Regions from separate parts of the Enterobacter roggenkampii genome, predicted to be linked through region 2. Evidence: predicted binding sites of a transcription regulator. Region 2 holds the regulator's gene; each other region holds the start of a gene.

Region 1 (4,631 bases), 2.0 Mb from region 2:
CGGCTAGAAATCATTAAAAATGCCATTGAGCTGGAAGATGACGACATCATCCAGAGCCAGCTGACACGCCTGAAAAATGAAGCGTTTGACGATGAGCTACAGGCAATCGTCGTGGCGCTTGAGGAGAAGAACTACACCGCGGCCATGGCGGCCATTACCGCCTGGCTGCAGGGCCAGCGCGCCGTGACGCCGTGGCGCGATCCGCAGGTGGCGGCCAGCAAGCTGGAGCTGAAGGCGCTGGAAGAGCGTCTGCGCGATCTGATTGACCGCCGCAACGCGCGGGTGCAGCAGCTTGATGAGTTCAACGATCTCTATTTCTCCCGCCTGGGGCCGCTGATGCAGCAGATCCTCGTCCTGCGTAAAACGCTGGCGGAGCTGAACCTGCGTCGTCAGCAGGCGGAAGCGCGTCGTCGCGAGGAGGATTACCGTCGCTGCCAGCACTATATGGCGCAGGCGGTAGAGGTGCTGGCGACGCTGACCCAGCGCTGGCGCGATCTCCCGGCGGACTCCGTGCAGGCCGCCGAGGCGCGTAAGCATCTGGAGCAGCAAAGCAATCTGATTGCCAACCTGCTGGCCGAAGCGCTGGAGCTGGAGAGCGGCTTAACGCGCGAAGAGGAGCCTGCGCGTCAGGCGCGCGACGAGGCCAACGAAGAGTACGAGAAGTATCGCGAACAGCATCACGATGCCGAAGTGCGGCTGCGCAAAGGTAAGCATCTTTCACAAGAGGACCAGAACGAACTCAAGCGTCTCTGGCGGCAGGCGAGCAAGCTCTGCCACCCGGATCTGGTGGCGGACGATCTGAAAGAAGAAGCCAACAGCATGATGGTGCAGCTTAACCAGGCGAAGCAGCGCGGCGATGTGAAAGCCATTCGTTCGCTGGTGGCCCGCCTGCAGCAGGGCTTCGAGCCATTGATGGCCAGCGACAGGCTGAACGATCTGGAACGTATCCGCAAAAAAATGGCGCAGGTTCGCGAGCAAATCGACATTTTAGTGAACGAGCTGGCGGAGCTGGAGAAAGAGGAGTCCTGGCTGCTGGTCTCCTCGCTGAGCAATATGGAAGCGTACTTTGCTCAGCAGGAGAAAGCGCTGCACGAGGTCCGCGCCTCGCTCGAACATCAAGTGAGCGAAGCGCAGCTGGATTCCGCCGCCTGATTATTTGGCGTGCCAGTATGCGCTGGCACGCACCAGTTGCTGGTCAATCGCGTCGGCTTCAAACTGACGGCTCAGCGTTTTCACCACCTTCCCTTCCCCGGTCAGCCAGACAAAGTAATCGTCCCCCGGAACGGTCAGCGCCGCGAGATGGTCAGCGACTGCCTGCTCGCTGTGGCCCACCACCCAGGTGATGTTGAACGCGCTCAGGTGCGCCAGATAGTCCTTATACGATTCATTCCCAACCGTCACGACCGCATGCACGTCCGGGCGAACCGGCAGTTGAGCAATGCTCTCTAAGCGTCGGCGCAGCGCGGGCATGCCGGATTCATCGCACACGTACAGCTGCCAGGCGTAATCCTCCGGCACCACCAGCGAACCGCGCGGGCCGCCGATGGTCAGCGTGTCTCCCGCTTTCGCCTCAACCGCCCAGCTGCTGGCAATGCCGCCGTCATGAATGAAGAAATCGAGCATCAGCTCATGACGGGCCTCATCATAGAGCGGCGTATAGTCGCGCGCCTGCGGACGCACGCCGTCACCCCAGTCGATGCCTTCATCGGTGACCACCGGCGGCGTAAACGTTGTCCCGGGTGCCGGGAAAAAAACTTTGGTATGGTCGTCGAAACCGCGGGAGCTAAAGCCCTCCAGCGCCTCGCCGCCTAGCACAATGCGCTGAAAACCCGCGCTGACGCGCTCAACGCGGAGCACCGTCAGCTCGCGAAAACGCAGGTCATTACGAACACGCTGTGGATAACGAGTAGATGCCATTTTTAGACCCTTTTCTGGTGAATACGATATATCTAAATCAATTTTTAAATGATAATGATTACTAATAAGGAAAAATGCAAGATCTTTTAGATTGCATCTGAATATATCTTAGATATAGTTTAGATATATCAAAAAAGGGAATACTATGCGACACGAACACGAGGGTGGCGGACGTCGGCCGCGCTTTTTCGGCCACGGCGATTTGCGGCTGGTGATTCTGGATATCCTGACCCGCAACGCGAGCCACGGCTATGAGCTGATTAAAGAGATCGAGAACCTGACCCAAGGGAACTACACCCCGAGCCCGGGCGTCATCTATCCAACCCTGGATTATTTGCAGGATCAGGCTTTTATCACCATTACAGAAGAAGAGAACGGGCGTAAGCGCATTGCGATTACCGCTGAAGGACAACGCTGGCTGGACGAAAACCGGGAACAGCTGGAACAGATCCAGGTGCGTATCAAAGCGCGCAGCGTCGGCTTTCAGCTGCGCAAAAACCCCCAGATGAAGCGGGCGCTGGATAACTTCAAGGCGGTATTAGACCTGAAGGTGAATCAGGGAGAGCTCAGCGACGCGCAGCTTAAGCAGATTATCGGCGTAATCGACCGCGCGGCGCTGGAGATCTCCCAGCTGGATTAAGCCGGTGCGTGCTCGCTCACGCGGAAGACGCGTACCAGCTCTTTCAGGTGCATCGCCTGTTCGTTAAGCGATGCCGCCGCCGCGACGGATTGCTCCACCAGCGCGGAGTTTTGCTGGGTAGTGGCATCAATCAGGCCAATCGCGCTGTTGATCTGCGAGATCCCCTCCGTCTGCTCATGGCTGGCCTGACGGATCTCGCGCAGGATCGCATCCATCTCCTCCACGTTGCCAACCATGCCGTTAATCAGCCCACTCGCTTTTTCGACCAGGTTCATCCCGTCCTGGGTCTGGCTGGTGGAGCTCTCAATCAGCTCGCGGATTTCGCTGGCAGACGACGCGCTCTTCTGGGCAAGCTGGCGCACCTCTCCGGCCACTACCGCAAAGCCGCGGCCGTGCTCACCGGCGCGCGCCGCTTCCACCGCCGCGTTCAGCGCCAGAATATTGGTCTGGAACGCAATAGCGTCGATCAGGTCGATAATGTCGGACATCCGGTTGGAGGTCTCGTTAATCAGGCGCATTTTGCTGGTCACCTGCTTCATCATCTCACCGTTGTTTTTGACCACCGTGGCGGCATCGGCAGAAAGGTTGGTCGCTTCACCGGTATGCGAGGCGGTATTTTTCACCGTGGCGGTGATCTGCTCCATCGAGGCGGCAGTCTGTTCAACGGAGCTGGCCTGCTCTTCCGTGCGTGCGGCCAGATCCTGGTTCCCGGCGACAATCTGCGCGGCAGCGCTGGAGATATTCTCCGAGCCGGTCTGCACCTGCTGCACAATGTCCAGCAGTCGCGTCTTCATCTCCATCAGGGCATGCAGCAGCAGGCCCGTTTCGTCTTTGCCGTGTGGCGTAATGCTGCCCGTGAGATCGCCCTCTGAAATCGCTTTTGCAAAATTCACCGCCTCACCGAGCGGGCGGGTGATGGCGCGCACGATAAACCAGCCAATCAGGCTGCCTGCCCCAACGCTAAAGAGGGTGAGGAGGATCAGCAGCAGACGGTTAGACCTGAAATCCCCTTCCACCTGCGTACCCGCACGCTGCATCTCGCTGTTCTGAATGGCGATCAGCTCCTTCACCTTCGCTTTATAAGCCTGCTGCACGGCGAGGGTGGTAGTCATCATTTCCTGTATGGCGCCCGCACGGTTGTTGTTCTGCACCGCCTGCAGAATGCGGTAGCGTGAATCCAGGTACTGCTGGCGCACGCTGCGGATATCCGCCAGCACCTGCTGAGACTGTTGATCCTGCAAGGCGTTGTTCAGCTCGCCCAGGATCACCGTGATATGCTCGCTGATCTCTTTCAGGCGCTGCTGAGATTGCCCCGTGTAGGTACCCTGCTCGTCCAGCAGCATCAGCTGTTGAGTGCTAATAAATTCCTGGAAGTTATCAATTAACTGGTTCGCTTTTACCGTGGTCGGATAGTCATGGGTAACAATGGACTGCATCCCATTATTTGCCCGGTTCAGGCTCAGCAAAGACACACTTGCGCTGATCGCCATCAGGACAATAAAGAACCCAAACGCCAGAAATAATTTCGTGCCGATCTTTACGTCATGAAAGAACATATTTTCTCCATCGATGTGATTATTTCTCAGACGATCGCTGTTATCGGTAACGATTTCGCTAACTTTATGAGTTTGATCGTTTTTTTATTTCATAATTCTCACAATACATAGGTGCAGGCTATTAATATGGCCTCATCGATCGTTACCAGACCGCCAAACGGGGTATTTTCGAAATAGCATTCTGAAGAACTGACTTAGGCAGGAATAAATAACTGAGGCACTTTCTTTAGTTATTTAATATTAAATTAACAACAAACCCCATTAATAGTCACAATCAGAAAAATAAAAAGCCGTTTATTCCCTACGGTATAAACGGCTTTTTTGGAACATGACTGACTCAATGGAGCACGGTCACCGCATCCTTAAGGCGTCCGGCGCGGTGCTTCACCATGGCCGAAATGTGCGCGCTCTCCTCGACCAGATCGGCGTTTTTCTGCGTGATGCTGTCGAGTTCAGCTACCGCACGGGTTAGCTCTGATAAGCCGGTTGCCTGCTCGGAGGTCGCGTGGCTGATCTGG
Region 2 (4,631 bases):
TGCGTGAGCATCTTGATGAAGAAGGCGTCGTCCAGTTCCTGCTGAAGTCGTTTGTTGACGGGCAATGGCGTTTTAACGTGCCGGTGCTCTGGAACCAGTACAACAATATTGTGGGCTGGCAAACCGTACCCGCCTGGCCACACCCTACCCTCTTTATTCGCGGCGGCAATTCCCCTTACGTTACCGACGCGTACCGCGACGCCATACTGGCGCAATTCCCGCAGGCTCGTGCCCACGTCATTGCCGGAGCCGGACACTGGGTGCATGCGGAAAAACCTGACGCCGTGCTGCGCGCCATTCGCCGCTATCTTGCTGATACTGCAAATTGATTAAAAAGAGAGCGACTGGAAGGCTGCGGGCTTCCAGTCGTTGGCGCGCCGTTTTTGGTGATGTATGATGGCGCGCTTATCGCCCGGGCATTAGCAGGGCGGCGTGTTTCCCCCGAAGTCTCAGAATCATGGCCAAAGAACAAACGGACCGTACGACACTAGATCTGTTCGCGAATGAGCGTCGCCCGGGACGACCGAAGACGAATCCGCTTTCGCGCGATGAACAGCTGCGTATCAATAAACGCAATCAGCTTAAACGCGATAAAAATCGTGGGCTTAAGCGTGTCGAACTGAAGCTCAACGCCGACGCGGTCGATGCGCTTAACGAGCTGGCCGACGCGCGAAATATTAGCCGCAGCGAGCTCATTGAAGAGATGTTGATCGCCCAGCTTGAGTTGCTGCGCAGCCAGGCATAAGTCTGAAAATTCCCTTAATTACCCTTTTCATGTAGCACAGAGTGCAGTCCTGCGCGATAGCTGTTTCCGCAGGGTTGCCAGTTCTGCTATTATTGCCCTTATCCGTGGCCGAATTGCGCCACCATACTATTAAGTTTCAAGAGGTTATTTTACTCATGGCAATCATCGGCATTTTCTTTGGCAGTGATACCGGCAATACCGAAAATATCGCGAAAAACATTCAAAAACAGCTCGGTAAAGACGTTGCTGATGTGCATGACATCGCCAAGAGCAGCAAAGAAGATCTCGAAGGCTATGACATTCTGCTGCTGGGTATTCCGACCTGGTACTACGGCGAAGCCCAGTGCGACTGGGATGATTTCTTCCCGACGCTGGAAGAAGTGGACTTCAACGGTAAGCTGGTTGCCCTGTTTGGCTGTGGCGACCAGGAAGACTACGCCGAGTACTTCTGTGACGCGCTGGGTACCATCCGCGACATCATTGAGCCGAATGGCGCTGTGATCGTCGGCCACTGGCCAACCGCCGGTTACCACTTCGAAGCGTCCAAAGGTCTGGCCGATGACGATCACTTCGTGGGTCTGGCCATCGACGAAGACCGTCAGCCAGAACTGACTGCAGAGCGCGTCGAGAAATGGGTTAAGCAGATCCGTGAAGAACTGCACCTGGACGATATTCTCAACGCCTGATTTTTATCGCGGCGCAACGGCGGTTGCGCCCGCGCACCAGGTCAAACCGATTAAATTAATTGCTACAATCTTTTAACTTTTTCGCCCAGACCTGTACAATGTCTCCCTGATAAAATGTGGTTTTCCACCGAGCAAGTTTGTTGGTGATACCCCATTTTTATAAGCATATTTTGCCTGAGACTTGCAGTTTTCATTTAGCCATGGCAGTTCTATAATGAGACGCATTATCCCGGGTGCATTTTCTGTCACTTCCTACAGAAGTGAATCGTTTAGCAACAGGACAGATTCCGCATGACTGACAACAATACCGCATTAAAGAAGGCTGGCCTGAAAGTTACGCTTCCTCGGTTAAAAATCCTCGAAGTGCTTCAGGGTCCAGACAATCACCATGTCAGTGCGGAAGACCTTTATAAACGTCTTATCGACATGGGTGAAGAGATTGGGCTGGCTACCGTCTATCGCGTGCTGAACCAGTTTGATGACGCGGGCATTGTCACCCGTCATAATTTCGAAGGTGGTAAATCTGTCTTCGAACTGACCCAGCAGCAGCACCACGATCACCTGATCTGCCTCGACTGTGGCAAGGTCATTGAATTTAGCGATGACTCTATCGAAGCGCGCCAGCGTGAAATCGCCGCGCGTCACGGCATCCGTCTGACCAACCACAGCCTGTACCTTTATGGTCACTGCGCTGAAGGCGATTGCCGCGAAAATGAACATGCGCATGACGCAAAATAAGTGAGTGTTCATACTCTGAGCCAGCCGTAAGGTTGGCTTTTTTTTGCCAGAAAAAAGCCCGGTGGCACTGTGCCACCGGGCGTAAAGCAACTTATTTATTGTTATTGCGTATCTCGTTCCAGATCTTATCGCAACGCTTCGCCACTTCCTGATCGTTACCGGTTTTACGTGCCTGGATACAGGCCTGGTAATCCATCACGCGGACATTCTCCTGCGTCGCGAACTGCTCGTGCGCTTTCTCTTTCTTCAGCACGTTCAGCACGCTCTGGCAGGCTTCAATTTTCTCCGGCGAACCTTCTGCAGTATTAATGCAGGCGCTGTAGGCCTCCTTGAGACGGGAGTCCTCTTTCGGTGCCTGAGTCTGGGCACACGCCACCAGCCCCGATGCCAACAGCGCGACGATTACGATTTTTTTCATCATTTGCAGTCTCCGGTCCGACGGGATCTAACCCGCCGGACGATTCATCAGAAGATGGTGAACGGTGCGATAACCATGAATTTCACGTCACGTTCATCCTGGAAGATGTTGCCGTAACCGCCCGCGTAGCTCGGGATATCGGAGTGGTTGTCGTACTGGGTGAAGTGCAGTTTGAACATCGTGCCTTTCGCGCGGCCATCCTGCAGGGTATAGATAGCATCCAGGCTGTAGGAAGACTCTTTCAGGCGATAGTTTGGATCGTAATAAGCATCCGGTGTTGCCATGTCGGCAGGTTTTGCATCCCAGGCGTAAGCGTAAGAAGCGCCCACGGCCCAGCCCGGCAGGTTCCAGTTTTTCAGGTCATACATCGCGCCGAAGAAGACCGCTTTCTCACCGTCGGCGTTGAAGTCGGAGCGGTTATCCCACCAGATATCAAGACGACCGTTGGAGGAAGCATAGGTCGGGGTCATACGCTGCAGGAAGTAGCCCTGCTGCCCTTCCGCTTTCACCCATGTGCCTTCCAGACGCAAATCAACCTGACCGACCTTGTAGCCGAAGGTTAACGCCTGCAGCCACGCGGTGCCGTCGTAGATATCATTGACGCCACCGTTACTGACTTTGTCGCGCGTACCGTAGAACTGGTAGCTGGTACTCAGCGGGCTACCCGCAATATCAAACTTATAGCTGGCCTTGGCAAAGTATTGATCGATATACCCTTGCGCCTGGCCGAATGCCGCTTCGAGAACCAGATCGTTTTTGAAGTCGTATTTCGCACCCAGCGAGTGGAGGTAATCGACTTTGGTTTTCTTATCGTTCTGGTAGAACTTGTCCATTTCAATGTGCCACGGTGCTTTGTACTCGTTGGTCCACATATAGGAGAAGCTCAGCGCACCTGCGTCACCGTAGTCAAAGTTAGCCCCGGCTTCTGCACCCTGATAGGTACCCGGCATAAAGCTCCAGTGTGGGGCTAACAGCGTCTGGCCGGTTGGCTGAATATAGCCCCCACGCGCCCAGACCGGGCCGTATTTGAATTTCGCTGCGGCTTTGTAGAGGCTGATACCGCTCTTATCCCCGGACCAGTCTTCATCATAGGCTTTGTTGCTGGAGGAGAAGGCGATTTCGTTCGGGTGGCCGCTGTCGCCGTTTTCCGCCATTTCGATCGCGGTGAACGCGGCGATATCCAGACCGAACATATCCGCGGCGTAGCCTGACTGGAAGTCCAGGTTGGCGTTCCAGGTGGAGTGCGAGAGGTTGGTTTTGTATTTATCTTCAGTGACGTCTTTACGGTCACGCTCACGCTGCCAGTAATAAATACCGCCCGTGAGGGTGGAATCTTCGATGAAACCCGCTGCTTTTGCCTCTGGCGCAATCACCAGGCCCGACATTGCTGTCACACCGGCAATAGCCAGCGCCAGCGCACTACGTTTGCCACTGAACGTACGCATAGATTATTCCTCTTTGACGAATTAAAACGCCTGAAACGGCGTAAATAAAAAAGACCAAATGGTCAGGGGTAGTGTTAAATACCCTCGAATTAACTACCGTCTTTAGGTTATTTTTCGCGACGCGAATTATCAATGCTTTTCAGCGGGCAAAAGTCAGGATTATGACGAAGTGCACATAATTGGTAGTGCTTTGTAACATTTACAGGAAGGCGAGGAATGACGGGAAATTCTCAGCTATTTCAGTGTCCAGGCGTGGGATCGGTTTCCTTTTTTATAACCCTTTTGAATTTCGTAATGACACAAACTTTTTTTAAAAAAATAAGTAGCACCTCATTGACCTGTTATTTTCATGACGCCACTTTAACCCCTGGCTTAATACTCTGATCGTTAAATAAAAAAACGCCGCATAATGCGGCGTTTGTTTCTCATTGACCAGAGCAGCAATATTATTCGCCGATCTTCGTCCAGGTATCACGCAGACCCACGGTACGGTTAAATACCGGTTTTTCCGCCGTGCTGTGACGGCTGTCCAGGCAGAAGTAACCTTCACGTTCGAACTGGAACGCTTTGCCTGCTTCAGCCGCTTTCAGAGAAGGCTC
Region 3 (4,631 bases), 1.7 Mb from region 2:
TGACCTTCTTCCGCGTTTACTCTGGTGTGGTTAACTCCGGTGACACCATCCTGAACTCCGTGAAAGCGGCGCGTGAGCGTTTTGGCCGTATCGTACAGATGCACGCTAACAAACGTGAAGAAATCAAAGAAGTTCGTGCGGGCGACATCGCTGCAGCTATCGGTCTGAAAGACGTGACCACTGGTGACACCCTGTGTGACCCGGATCACCCGATCATTCTGGAGCGTATGGAATTCCCAGAGCCGGTAATCTCCATCGCAGTTGAACCAAAAACCAAAGCTGACCAGGAAAAAATGGGTCTGGCTCTGGGCCGTCTGGCGAAAGAAGACCCATCATTCCGCGTATGGACTGATGAAGAATCTAACCAGACCATCATCGCTGGTATGGGTGAACTGCACCTGGACATCATCGTTGACCGTATGAAGCGTGAATTCAACGTTGAAGCGAACGTGGGTAAACCTCAGGTTGCTTACCGCGAAGCGATTCGCGCGAAAGTTACCGATATTGAAGGTAAACACGCTAAGCAGTCTGGTGGTCGCGGTCAGTACGGTCACGTTGTGATCGACATGTACCCACTGGAGCCGGGCTCTAACCCGAAAGGTTACGAGTTCATCAACGACATCAAAGGTGGTGTAATTCCTGGCGAATACATCCCAGCCGTTGATAAAGGCATCCAGGAACAGCTGAAAGCGGGCCCTCTGGCTGGCTATCCGGTTGTTGACATGGGTATCCGTCTGCACTTCGGTTCTTACCACGACGTTGACTCCTCTGAACTGGCGTTTAAACTGGCTGCGTCTATTGCCTTTAAAGAAGGCTTTAAGAAAGCAAAACCAGTTCTGCTTGAGCCAATCATGAAGGTTGAAGTAGAAACTCCTGAAGAGAACACCGGTGACGTTATCGGTGACTTGAGCCGTCGTCGCGGTATGCTGCGTGGTCAGGAATCCGAAGTGACTGGCGTTAAGATCCACGCTGAAGTTCCGCTGTCTGAAATGTTCGGATATGCAACTCAGCTGCGTTCTCTGACCAAAGGTCGTGCATCATACACCATGGAATTCCTGAAGTATGATGATGCGCCTAACAACGTTGCTCAGGCCGTTATTGAAGCCCGTGGTAAGTAATCCACAGGATTAAAACCTAAGTCCCGTGCTCTCTCCAAAGGGGAGAGCACTATAGTAAGGAATATAGCCGTGTCTAAAGAAAAATTTGAACGTACAAAACCGCACGTCAACGTTGGTACTATCGGCCACGTTGACCATGGTAAAACTACCCTGACTGCTGCAATCACTACCGTTCTGGCTAAAACCTACGGTGGTTCTGCTCGTGCATTCGACCAGATCGATAACGCACCAGAAGAAAAAGCTCGTGGTATCACCATCAACACTTCCCACGTTGAATACGACACCCCGACTCGCCACTACGCACACGTAGACTGCCCAGGCCACGCCGACTATGTTAAAAACATGATCACCGGTGCTGCGCAGATGGACGGCGCGATCCTGGTTGTTGCTGCGACTGACGGCCCAATGCCTCAGACTCGTGAGCACATCCTGCTGGGTCGTCAGGTAGGCGTTCCTTACATCATCGTGTTCCTGAACAAATGCGACATGGTTGATGACGAAGAGCTGCTGGAACTGGTAGAGATGGAAGTTCGTGAACTGCTGTCTCAGTACGATTTCCCAGGCGACGATACTCCAATCGTTCGTGGTTCTGCTCTGAAAGCGCTGGAAGGCGACGCAGAGTGGGAAGCGAAAATCATCGAACTGGCTGGCTTCCTGGATTCTTACATCCCAGAACCAGAGCGTGCGATTGACAAGCCATTCCTGCTGCCAATCGAAGACGTATTCTCCATCTCCGGTCGTGGTACCGTTGTTACCGGTCGTGTAGAGCGCGGTATCATCAAAGTTGGTGAAGAAGTTGAAATCGTTGGTATCAAAGAGACTGCGAAGTCTACCTGTACTGGCGTTGAAATGTTCCGCAAACTGCTGGACGAAGGCCGTGCTGGTGAGAACGTTGGTGTTCTGCTGCGTGGTATCAAACGTGAAGAAATCGAACGTGGTCAGGTTCTGGCGAAGCCAGGCTCAATCAAGCCACACACCAAGTTCGAATCTGAAGTGTACATCCTGTCCAAAGACGAAGGCGGCCGTCATACTCCGTTCTTCAAAGGCTACCGTCCACAGTTCTACTTCCGTACTACTGACGTGACCGGTACCATCGAACTGCCAGAAGGCGTTGAGATGGTAATGCCAGGCGACAACATCAAGATGGTTGTGACGCTGATCCACCCAATCGCGATGGACGACGGTCTGCGTTTCGCAATCCGTGAAGGCGGCCGTACCGTTGGCGCGGGCGTTGTTGCTAAAGTTCTGGGCTAATTAATTATCCCTGAATTAAAAAAGGACGCTTCGGCGTCCTTTTTTGTTTTCTACCGCTCAGGCGTCGTCACAAAATTTCGCATTTTTTGCCTGCTCCCGCCCCGCATTCTGGCGTTTGTGCTATTGTAATCATAACCATTCTCACTTACACTTTGCGCATAATTTGAACGGGAGTTTCTATGTACGTTTGTTTATGTAATGGTGTAAGCGACAAAAAAATACGTCAGGCCGTTCGCCAGTTTCAGCCCCAGTCATTCCAGCAGCTTCGCAAATTTGTTCCGGTGGGAAATCAATGCGGTAAATGCGTACGTGCTGCGCGAGAGATCATGCAGGACGAGCTGATGCAGATCCCGGAATACAAAGAGATCGCGTAAGCGCCCATCTTTTCTTTGACATCCCTGTAGCCCGATCTACGCTTCAATGAGTGGAAGCGGAGGGACTATATAATGAAAGGTGATGTTAAAATCATAAGTTATCTCAATAAATTATTGGGAAATGAGCTTGTCGCAATCAACCAGTATTTTCTTCACGCGAGAATGTTCAAAAACTGGGGACTCAAACGTTTAAACGACGTTGAGTACCATGAATCTATCGATGAGATGAAACACGCTGATAAATATATCGAGCGTATTTTATTCCTTGAAGGCATTCCAAACCTGCAGGATCTCGGCAAGCTGGGCATCGGAGAAGATGTCGAAGAGATGCTGCGTTCCGACCTCAGGCTGGAACTTGAAGGCGCTAAAGATCTCCGTGAAGCCATTGCCTATGCTGACAGCGTACATGACTACGTCAGCCGCGATATGATGATCCAGATCCTGGCCGATGAAGAAGGGCATATTGACTGGCTGGAAACAGAGCTGGATCTCATTGCTAAAATTGGCCTGCAAAACTATCTTCAGTCACAGATTAAAGTGGAAGAATAAGCAACGTCTTCCAGCCTACGCATAAACCCGCTGCTGCCAGAAATGGCCCAAAAGGCAGCGGGTTTTTTATTGCCTTCTTATTAGGGCGGATTAACGAAAAGACAAGAATGCAGAGAAGCGCCATCAGCGCCGCGAGTAACGCCAGCATTGGCAGTACGCACCAGCCATGCCATGCACCCAGCGCCGCCAGGTATTTCACATCGCCATATCCCATACCTTCACGCCGGCAGATAAACCAATAGCCCCAGTAAATAACTGCAAAGGCAATATATCCGGCCATCGCACCCGCCACCGCGCTCGGCAGAAAATCAGGTTGGATACAGAGCTGGAAGAGCAGCCCAGCCCATAGCAGCGGGCAGAGAAATTTATCGGGAAGCAGACCGTAGCGAATATCGGCATGTACCAGTAAGGCAGTCAGTGAAAGATAGATCAGCAGAAAGGGGAGGGTGGTTAGCATGTAAAAGGCCTCAAACGGGTTTGAGCGCATAGTCGTTATAATCGGCCTGTCCGGCAATGCACAAAAAACGGAGATGCGTAGCGGCTCGAAACAAAGCATCGCCGCAGAATACATTGCATAAAACGTTGCGCGCTCTTACACACCCTGCGACATTGGCGCTTAATTTCTAAACGGCACTTGCGTCTTGCCCAGATTTACGTATAATGCGCGGGCTTGTCGTAATTGACGGCGGGTTCAATCAGAACCAGAGTAGCTCATTTTGTTACTCAACAATGCTCCCAATTGGGGAGCTACGTAAGAACGGTTACACTCTCCCATCAATCGTAATGGGTTTGAGGAGTAATCATTTTCGTTTATAAAATAATTGGAGCTCTGGTCTCATGCAGAACCAAAGAATCCGTATCCGCCTTAAAGCGTTTGATCATCGTCTGATCGATCAATCAACCGCGGAAATCGTCGAGACTGCTAAGCGCACTGGTGCGCAAGTCCGTGGTCCGATCCCGCTGCCGACCCGCAAAGAGCGCTTCACCGTTCTGATTTCTCCGCACGTTAACAAAGACGCGCGCGATCAGTACGAAATCCGCACTCACAAGCGTCTGGTTGACATCGTTGAGCCAACTGAGAAAACCGTTGATGCTCTGATGCGTCTGGATCTGGCTGCCGGTGTAGACGTGCAGATCAGCCTGGGTTAATCAGGTCATCGAGCGATTGAGAGGTTGAAACAATGATTGGTTTAGTCGGTAAAAAAGTGGGTATGACCCGCATCTTCACTGAAGATGGCGTTTCTATCCCAGTAACCGTAATCGAAGTTGAAGCAAACCGCGTTACTCAGGTTAAAGATCTGGCTAACGATGGCTACCGCGCTATTCAGGTTACCAC
Region 4 (4,631 bases), 2.1 Mb from region 2:
CACCCGCCAGTACCAGACAGGCGTAACGGAGTTCATCAATACAGAGAAATGGTCTTCCCCTTCCTCTTTTGTCATGAGTTCCGGTTGCGGCGGTTCACTGGTGTCTTTCGACACTTTCGTTTTATTGAACTCCTGCATCAATAAAAGCACACCAGCGGTCAGTAATAGTAATGTGATGACCGTAAAAAAGATGCTGTTCATGGGTAGGCTCCATTTTTTTTGATTTTAAATTTGCCTCATGATATTGTCAACGAATCTCACGCCTTTACCAACCCCACCCTGTTGAAATTAAAGGAAATTAAAAATGCTGCCCGACTATCTCGTCCCGGCTAAGTACCACATTACGCCTGTGGAACAGCAACCGACGGAAGCAGAAAAAGAGGTCAGTTTCACTCAGGGGAAAAGAAAGCTCTCTGATTTCGAGCCTGATATATTAATTGGTGTTTCCCGTACCGGCAAATCCCGTAATATGTTACTGGAAGAGCACGATCGTCATATAAAAGACCGCTTATTTCGCGCCATAAAAATTGAAGCCTTTGTCCACCTGCTGAATGATCTGCAGGCCGAAGGTGAAATAGATGCCCAGAAACTAAGTCAAATATTGGCCGAAAAAACCAAAGAAATTAACGAAGCGGGCAATGAAATTTGGCTTAACTTAATTACGCGCGAAAAAAACAACCCAATTTTTTATAGCCTGGGGGAGGATTAACGTGAAGGAAGTTAAAAATAACGACGTTTATTTGACTTTGGATGATAAAAAAAGTGATGAATTTATCTTAAAGCAAAATCTCGACGCGCTGCGAAACACAAAAAATGACGAGATGACGCGCATTACACAAGACCTGGTATCGATCCCGGCGACGCTGGTGCGGCTGAAATGGCAGAATCGCCGTGAGATTTATCCGCTGCAGGTCAAAGAAGAAATTTACGGTGCCGTGATGAACGCCATCATGGAACAGCGGCCAGAGCTAAAAGAGAAGCTTCTGGGACGCCTTGAGGCCAACTACCAGTATCTGCTTGCCAGAGAGATCGCCACCCTACGTCTGACGCGCAAACTGTCAGACGGCGAGTACCGTACCTCAAACGTCACCTGCGTTGCGCTTGATGAGGACGCGCTGGCAACCCCCTCTACCGCACCGACGGAAAATAAAAACGCATAAACCCAACAGGCATAAAAAAAGCCGGCTTTCGCCAGCTTCTTTATCACTTCGCGGCCGCTTTCTCTTCGCCGACCAGCCCAATCTTCAGATAACCCGCCTGATGCAGCGTGTCCATTACCTTCATCATGGTTTCATAATCCACGGTTTTATCCGCACGGAAGAAGACCGTGGTGTCTTTTTTACCGCCGGTAAGCTGATCCAGCGCCGGGATAACAGAGTCGGCCGTTACCGGGTCGTTACCGAGGAACATCGATTTATCGGCCTTCACGGACAGATAGACAGGCTTTTCCGGGCGCGGCTGCGGCTGGCTGGACGAGGCTGGCAGATTCACCTTCACGTCCACCGTCGCCAGCGGCGCGGCCACCATGAAGATGATCAGCAGAACCAGCATGACGTCGATAAACGGCGTCACGTTGATCTCATGCATTTCGCCGTTATCGTCCAGATTTTCGTTTAGACGCATCGCCATAATATCAACCCACGCGCAGTTTGGACGCCGCGTGCACCGGCTTAACGGCGCTGGCATTCAGGTCGAGATCGCGGCTCTGCAGCAGCAGAACCTGCGCGGCAACGTCACCGAGGGTGGCTTTGTAGCTGCCAATCATCCGCGCGAAGATGTTGTAGATAACCACCGCCGGAATCGCCGCGACCAGACCAATCGCCGTCGCCAGCAGCGCTTCGGCGATACCCGGCGCAACGACCGCCAGGTTGGTGGTTTGGGTCTGCGCGATACCGATAAAGCTGTTCATGATGCCCCAGACCGTACCGAAAAGACCGATGAACGGCGAAATCGCGCCGATGGTGGCCAGATAACCATTGCCGCGCCCCATGTGTCGGCCAACGGCCGCCACGCGACGTTCCAGACGGAAACCGGTACGCTCCTTGATGCCTTCGTTATCTTCACTGCCCGCGGAGAGTTCCAGCTCGTTCTGAGCTTCATTCACGAGCAGGGTAGTCAGGCTTTTCGCGTGGAAGGATGAGGTCATATCTGAGGCCTGATCCAGAGAGCGGGCTTCTGCCAGCTGTTGCTGTTCCCGCTTGAGGCGACGCTTCTGCGAAAGCAGCTCGGCGCTCTTGCTGAAGAAGATAGCCCAGGTGACAACGGACGCCAGAATCAGGCCGATCATCACAATTTTAACCACGATGTCAGCATGCTGATACATGCCCCAAACGGAGAGATCCGCCTGCATCAAATTATTACCCACTCTGTATCTCCAGGACGCAAATCACAAAATCTGAACGTAATAATATCAAAACATCGTCGAATTGATAGTAGTTCTCATTAGTATTTGCATAGTGCCGCAATTTTCGTTCACTTTCCTTGCGCTTACGCAGTAAAAATTTCTTATGCGCTTTTTTGCTAATATTTTCTGCTTATTCGATAAGCCTGCGGGTGCAGTTTTTTCCAATCGTGGTAGTCTGGACGTCCAGACGTATAAAAACAGGGTTAGCGAACATGACAACGAAGCATCTTGATACCACGCTGGTACAGGCAGGACGCAGCAAAAAATATACTCAGGGATCGGTCAACAGCGTGATTCAACGCGCCTCCTCGCTGGTGTTTGACACCGTAGAGGAGAAAAAAAACGCCACGCGCAACCGCGCAAAAGGCGGGCTGTTTTATGGTCGTCGCGGCACGCTAACCCACTTTTCTCTGCAGGAAGCGATGTGCGAACTGGAAGGCGGCGCAGGCTGCGCGCTGTTCCCGTGCGGCGCGGCGGCGGTCGCCAACACCATTCTGGCGTTTGTGGAACAGGGCGACCATATCCTGATGACCAACACCGCCTATGAACCCAGCCAGGACTTCTGTACCAAAATCCTCAGCAAGCTCGGCGTGACGACCGGCTGGTTCGACCCGCTGATTGGTGAAGGTATTGCCGAACTTATTCAGCCAAACACGCGCATTGTGTTCCTGGAATCGCCGGGGTCGCTCACCATGGAAGTTCACGACGTGCCGGCTATCGTCAAGGCCGTGCGCAGCAAAGCGCCAGAGGCGATCATTATGATCGACAACACCTGGGCGGCAGGGGTGCTGTTTAAAGCGCTGGAATTCGACATTGATATTTCCATCCAGGCGGCGACGAAATACCTGATTGGCCACTCTGACGGCATGATTGGTACTGCGGTTTCCAACGCGCGCTGCTGGGATCAGCTGCGTGAAAACGCCTATCTGATGGGCCAGATGGTGGATGCCGACACGGCGTACATGACCAGCCGCGGAATCCGCACGCTGGGCGTTCGCCTGCGTCAGCACCACGAAAGCAGCCTGAAGGTGGCCGAATGGCTGGCGCAGCATCCGCAGGTTGAGCGCGTAAACCATCCGGCGCTGCCGGGCAGTAAGGGGCATGAATTCTGGCAACGTGACTTTACGGGCAGCAGCGGTTTGTTCTCGTTTGTGCTGAAAAAACGGCTGAATAATGACGAGCTGGCAAGCTATCTGGATAATTTTAGCCTCTTCAGTATGGCCTACTCATGGGGCGGTTTTGAATCCCTGATCCTGGCTAACCAGCCGGAGCAGATCGCGGCCCTGCGCCCCGGCGGTGAAGTGGACTTCAGCGGTACCCTGATTCGACTGCATATCGGTTTAGAAAATGTTGACGATCTGATTGCGGATTTAGCAGCAGGGTTCGAGCGTATCGTGTAGAGTGCTGGCTGAAAATGTACTCTCTGGACGCTTTTGTGGACACCGCAAGCAGAAAAGTCTGCATGAGTTGCGCCCGGGATCAAACCCGACGGGCGAATTAGGGAGTACAATAGCGCTATATCTGCTGTTCCACAGGAAAGTCCATGGCTGTTATTCAAGATATTATCGCGGCGCTCTGGCAACATGATTTTGCCGCCCTGGCGGATCCTCACGTCATAGGCGTCGTCTATTTCGTGATGTTCGCAACGCTGTTTCTGGAAAATGGATTACTGCCAGCCTCGTTTTTACCCGGTGACAGTCTGCTTTTGCTTGCCGGGGCGTTGATCGGCAAAGGCGTCATGGACTTTACGCCCACGATGGTTATCCTCACTTCCGCAGCCAGCCTGGGCTGCTGGCTGAGCTATCTGCAGGGCCGCTGGCTCGGCAACACGCGCGTGGTCAAAAGCTGGCTGGCGCAGTTACCCCATAAATACCATCAGCGTGCAACCTGCATGTTTGACCGGCACGGCCTGCTTGCGCTGCTGGCCGGACGTTTTCTGGCATTCGTTCGCACCCTTCTGCCGACGATGGCGGGCATTTCCGGTTTGTCGAACCGCCGCTTCCAGTTCTTCAACTGGCTGAGCGCCCTGCTTTGGGTTGGCGTGGTGACGACATTCGGCTACGCGCTGAATATGATCCCCTTCGTGAAACACCACGAAGATCAGGTGATGACCTTCCTGATGGTGCTGCCGATGTTCCTGCTGGTGGCGGGTCTGGTGGGAACCATCGCGGTAGTGATTAAGAAGAAGTACTGCAGCGCATAATTCAACAAAGCCGGGTGGCGCTAT

What was found. Region 2 encodes Fur, which represses iron uptake genes when iron is present. Its sites were predicted from a motif close to ATAATAATGAGAACNACTATCAA; they were not measured.
Region 1: a site for Fur is predicted at 1,966-1,988, ahead of BFV67_RS18970 (siderophore-interacting protein). Genes of this name have one in related genera too.
Region 3: a site for Fur is predicted at 2,495-2,517, ahead of bfd (bacterioferritin-associated ferredoxin). Genes of this name have one in related genera too.
Region 4: a site for Fur is predicted at 2,427-2,449, ahead of exbB (tol-pal system-associated acyl-CoA thioesterase). Genes of this name have one in related genera too.

What each region holds. Positions count from the first base shown of each region.
Region 1 is NZ_CP017184.1:4,059,266-4,063,896, forward strand. It holds gene BFV67_RS18965 (coiled-coil domain-containing protein) at 1-1,152, shown strand, start outside; gene BFV67_RS18970 (siderophore-interacting protein) at 1,153-1,917, opposite strand; gene BFV67_RS18975 (PadR family transcriptional regulator) at 2,063-2,557, shown strand; gene BFV67_RS18980 (methyl-accepting chemotaxis protein) at 2,554-4,113, opposite strand; gene BFV67_RS18985 (methyl-accepting chemotaxis protein) at 4,451-4,631, opposite strand, start outside.
Region 2 is NZ_CP017184.1:1,274,802-1,279,432, reverse strand. It holds gene ybfF (esterase) at 1-329, shown strand, start outside; gene ybfE (LexA regulated protein) at 458-745, shown strand; gene fldA (flavodoxin FldA) at 901-1,431, shown strand; gene fur (ferric iron uptake transcriptional regulator) at 1,723-2,169, shown strand; gene chiQ (ChiQ/YbfN family lipoprotein) at 2,261-2,587, opposite strand; gene chiP (chitoporin ChiP) at 2,635-4,032, opposite strand; gene glnS (glutamine--tRNA ligase) at 4,479-4,631, opposite strand, start outside.
Region 3 is NZ_CP017184.1:4,296,421-4,301,051, reverse strand. It holds gene fusA (elongation factor G) at 1-1,118, shown strand, start outside; gene tuf (elongation factor Tu) at 1,188-2,372, shown strand; gene bfd (bacterioferritin-associated ferredoxin) at 2,552-2,746, shown strand; gene bfr (bacterioferritin) at 2,819-3,295, shown strand; gene BFV67_RS20190 (prepilin peptidase) at 3,279-3,752, opposite strand; gene rpsJ (30S ribosomal protein S10) at 4,133-4,444, shown strand; gene rplC (50S ribosomal protein L3) at 4,477-4,631, shown strand, end outside.
Region 4 is NZ_CP017184.1:3,972,107-3,976,737, forward strand. It holds gene BFV67_RS18510 (ESA_00282 family adhesion-associated protein) at 1-201, opposite strand, end outside; gene BFV67_RS18515 (hypothetical protein) at 305-709, shown strand; gene BFV67_RS18520 (hypothetical protein) at 711-1,160, shown strand; gene exbD (TonB system transport protein ExbD) at 1,204-1,629, opposite strand; gene exbB (tol-pal system-associated acyl-CoA thioesterase) at 1,634-2,365, opposite strand; gene metC (cystathionine beta-lyase) at 2,617-3,804, shown strand; gene yghB (DedA family general envelope maintenance protein YghB) at 3,948-4,607, shown strand.